One region of the Inediibacterium massiliense genome, then DNA from elsewhere that is predicted to be linked to it. Evidence: riboswitches for the same ligand, from Rfam matches in the RefSeq annotation. Region 1 holds a riboswitch; the other holds the start of a gene.
The links. Region 1 has a riboswitch for S-adenosylmethionine ahead of BN2409_RS06850 (methionine ABC transporter ATP-binding protein). Riboswitches for the same ligand answer to the same signal wherever they lie in the genome.
Positions count from the first base shown of each region.

Region 2: another riboswitch for S-adenosylmethionine. It lies ahead of metF (methylenetetrahydrofolate reductase [NAD(P)H]); the one in region 1 lies ahead of BN2409_RS06850 (methionine ABC transporter ATP-binding protein).

Region 1 covers NZ_LN876586.1:651,861-654,068, reverse strand. Annotated here, with positions in the region: gene BN2409_RS06860 (DnaJ C-terminal domain-containing protein) at 1-237, opposite strand, end outside; gene BN2409_RS06855 (YerC/YecD family TrpR-related protein) at 427-729, opposite strand; SAM riboswitch class I at 888-996, shown strand; gene BN2409_RS06850 (methionine ABC transporter ATP-binding protein) at 1,118-2,110, shown strand; gene BN2409_RS06845 (methionine ABC transporter permease) at 2,107-2,208, shown strand, end outside.
Region 2 covers NZ_LN876587.1:1,256,289-1,258,496, reverse strand. Annotated here, with positions in the region: gene BN2409_RS14605 (Rpn family recombination-promoting nuclease/putative transposase) at 34-861, shown strand; SAM riboswitch class I at 990-1,091, shown strand; gene metF (methylenetetrahydrofolate reductase [NAD(P)H]) at 1,196-2,089, shown strand; gene BN2409_RS14595 (vitamin B12 dependent-methionine synthase activation domain-containing protein) at 2,105-2,208, shown strand, end outside.

The sequences.
Region 1 (2,208 bases):
GGAACCATGCTCAAAATTATATCCACTTCCAAATTGATCATATTTTTTTCTTTTCTCTTCATCTCCTAAAACTTCATAAGCTTCATTGATAGATTTGAATTTCTCCTCTGCTTCTTTGTTATTGGGATTGGCGTCAGGATGATATTTTTTAGCGAGCTTTCTATAGGTACTTTTTATTTCTCCTTGTGATGCTTCTTTTTCTACTCCTAATATTTGATAATAATCTTTGTACTCCATATTTCATCCTCCTAAGACTATATTCTAAGCTACTATTTATAATAGATTTTTTATTATAATTATTGACCTTCTTTGTTTTTAATAATAGATAAAGTATATACAAAAATCAATATTTTATCAAAAAATTCGCATATTCCTACCGGAATTGCTCATGTCCTAAAAAGACTAAAAAAGTAATCTTATATAAGATTACTTTTTTTGCTCTTTTAATCGATCTAGTATAATATTATATCCATCGGCTCCATAAGTCAGACATCTATTAATTCGACTAATGGTTGCAGTACTAGCTCCTGTAATTTCCTCAATCTCATTGTATGTCTTTTTTTCTCTTAACAATTTTGCAACCTTTAATCTTTGAGATAAAGCTTGTATTTCTTTAATAGTACATATATCTTCAAAAAATCTATAACACTCTTCTGTATTTTCTAGTAAAAGGATAGCTTCAAATAATTCATCTACAAAACTACTTTTTAATTTTGACTCATAACCCATTTCATCACCCCAAAACTCTTCTTTTTATAGTTATATTCTATACATAACTACCATATCCTTTTTCATTTAAAAATATTTCTTGAAAAAGTATTGACATTATTCAAAAAAATCATTATACTCAATATTAATCAAAGGATAAAATTAAATAAAACGGATATCTCTTATCCAGAGAGGTGGAGGGACTGGCCCTATGAAACCCGGCAACCGGCTTATATCAATAAGCAACGGTGCCAATTCCTACGATATATTTATATCGGTAGATGAGAGAAAGGATACTGTTTAGTACCTCTTTCTCGTGAAAGAGGTTTTTTTAATTTCTCTTTCCATAGAAGAGTTTATTTTATAATCTTTTCAGTTTAGTACTGTATAGTTATAAAGGGGTGAAGTTATGATTCATATTAAAAATTTATCTAAAGTTTATACAAAAGGAAGAAATAAAGTAGTTGCTTTAAAAGATATCAATTTAGATATAAAAAAGGGAGATATTTACGGAATTATAGGCTTAAGTGGTGCTGGAAAATCATCTTTGATTCGATGCATCAATAGATTAGAAGAACCTACATCAGGTGATATATGGGTCAATAAAATCAATCTTGTTCATTTAAAAAATGAAGATCTTAGAAAAGCAAGAAAAAAGATAGGAATGATTTTTCAAAATTTCAATCTTTTACACAGCAAAACTGTTTTTGAAAATATTGCCTTTCCTTTAAGACTTGTAAGTACACCCGAAAAAGTTATCAAAGAAAAGGTAAATCATTTATTAGAACTCGTAGAGCTATCCGATAAAGCTTATGTTTATCCTTCTCAATTAAGTGGAGGGCAAAAACAAAGAGTGGGTATTGCTAGAGCTCTTGCAAATGATCCAGATGTATTACTTTGCGACGAAGCTACATCTGCACTTGATCCTAAAACTACAAAACAAATTTTAAATCTATTACAAAGTATTAATGACAGGCTCAATCTTACTATTGTCATTATCACTCATGAGATGGAAGTAATCAAAGAAATTTGTAATAGAGTGGCTATCTTAGAAGGAGGAACTATAGCAGAAGAAGGAGCTACTATCGACATATTCTCTAAACCACAACACTCAATTACCAAAAATTTTATAGAACAAGATGAAAATCTTCCAAAATCCTTTATCAAAGGAAAAGTTCTTCATCTTTCATTTACACATGGTAGTGCTACTCAGCCTCTTATTTCTCAAATTACAAGAGATTTTGATGTAGATGTAAATATTTTATCTGGTAAAATAGAATATATTCAAAACCAACCCATCGGAAAGCTTACAATTCAAATGGATATTGATTGCCATAAGCTTTTAGATATTGTTAAATACTTTGAAAAAAATCATGTGAAAGTTGAGGTGATCAAACAATGAGTGAATGGATAGAACTTCTTACTCCGTCTTTATTAGAAACTTTATATATGGTATTTGTTTCTGTATTTTTTACAATTTTATTAGGTCTTCCTTTAGGA
Region 2 (2,208 bases), on a different contig from region 1:
TAATATAAGAAAAGTATCTATAGGAGAGTGATTATGATGTGTAGAATCAATCCTAAAGTAGATTTGGCATTTAAAAAATTATTTGGTAGTGAAGAAAATAAAGATCTATTGATTTCATTTATCAATTCAATATTGATAGATGAACAAATTGAGGATATAACTATAAAAAATCCATACAATGTATCTAATTATATTAATGGAAAAATGTCTATATTAGATATCAAAGCTGTAGATGAAAAAGGAAAGTGGTATGATATAGAAATTCAAGTAGCTCCTCAAAGCTTTTATGATAAAAGAGCATTGTATTATTGGGCAAAGGTATATACAGACCAATTGTTAGAAAAAGGAAGATATGGAGCGCTCAATAAAACAATAGGAATCAATATATTAGATTTTGATTACTTAGAGGGAAAAGAATATCATAATATGTATAAGCTTTTAAACCTACGAACAGGAAAAGAATTTTCAGATTTACTAGAATTACACTTTATTGAACTCAAAAAATTTGATAAAGAATTAAAAGATTTAAAAACAGGATTAGATAGATGGGTTACATTTTTAAATCATGCTTATGAATATAGTAAAAATAAAATTCCTAAAGAATTAGAACAAGATTCAAGTATTAAAAAAGCTATAGAAGTATTAGATGTAATGTATCTAGATGAAGATGAAAGAAGCTTGTATGAAAATAATCTAAAAGCATTTATAGATAAACAGGAAGAACTAGATACAGCAAGGCAAGAAGGAGAATATATAAAAGCAATAGAAATAGCAAAAAATTTATTAGATGTTTTGGATATAGATACTATATCAATTAAAACTGGCTTAACAAAAGAAGAAATATTAAAACTAAAAAATTAAAATAGTTATATGTATTTATAAGCATTAGGTAGATCTTAAGTTGTTTTATCTAAAAATTATATTGACAGATTTACAAAACTTATATATAATCATATTCAATAAATTTAAAATAAAATATCAATTGAATACTCTTATCAAGAGAAGTGGAGGGAACGGGCCCATTGAAGCTTCAGCAACCAGCATTATGCTAGGTGCTAAATCCTGCAGAACGTTGTTCTGAAAGATGAGAAAAGGTGTATATTATGCTCATAGAGCGATATTAGGTAAAGACCTCTTCATCTTAGAAGAGGTTTTTTTGTTTATAAATTTAATTTTATTATGAGGAGGAGTTTTTATGTACATAAAAGATATTTTTACAAAGAAAAAACCAGTTATTTCGTTTGAAATATTTCCACCAAAACCATCGGCTTCGATTCAAACCATCTATAATACAATTGATGCTTTGGCACCTCTACGACCTGATTATATTAGTGTGACTTATGGAGCAGGGGGAAGTACAAGTAAAAAAACTGTTGAAATTGCATCTATGATCAAAAATACATATGATATAGAAGCTTTGGCACATCTTACTGGTATTACATCTAATAAAAAAGAAATTAATAATATATTAGAAGAATTAAATGAAAATAATATTGAAAATGTATTGGCTCTAAGAGGAGATTTGCCACAAGATCCTGAATTTAAATTGTCAGAAGAACTAGATTTTAAATATGCTTCTGATTTGATAAAACATATCAAGATCAATCAAAAATTTTGCATAGGAGGAGCTTGCTATCCAGAAGGACATATGGATACAACAAAAGAAAAAGATTTGTTCAATCTAGGTAAAAAAGTAGATGCTGGAGTGGATTTTCTTATTTCTCAATTGTTTTTAGATAATCATTTTTTCTACGAATTTAAAGAAAAAACTATAAAAAGAAATATCGATATTCCTATACAAGCTGGGATTATGCCAGTGATTAATAAAAATCAGATTCGTCGTATTATATCTTTGTGTGGTGCGTATATTCCTAAAAAGTTTTTAAAAGTTATAGACAAATATGAAAACAATCCTGAAGCATTAAAGGATGCAGGTATTGCCTATGCTACAGATCAAATTATAGATTTATTATCTTCAGGAGTAGATGGCATACATATTTATACTATGAATAATCCGGAAGTAGCAAAAAGAATTGTATCAAACATTAGCTCTATTATATATGCTCTCAATAAAAAGCATGCAGTGTAAGGGAGATGAACGAAATTGTATATTCATAAAGATGAAGTACTACGGTATTTAGGATATAGGCATCAAAATATAGATGAAAATTTAGATAGATTGATTGATACATGTATAGAGGAAACAAA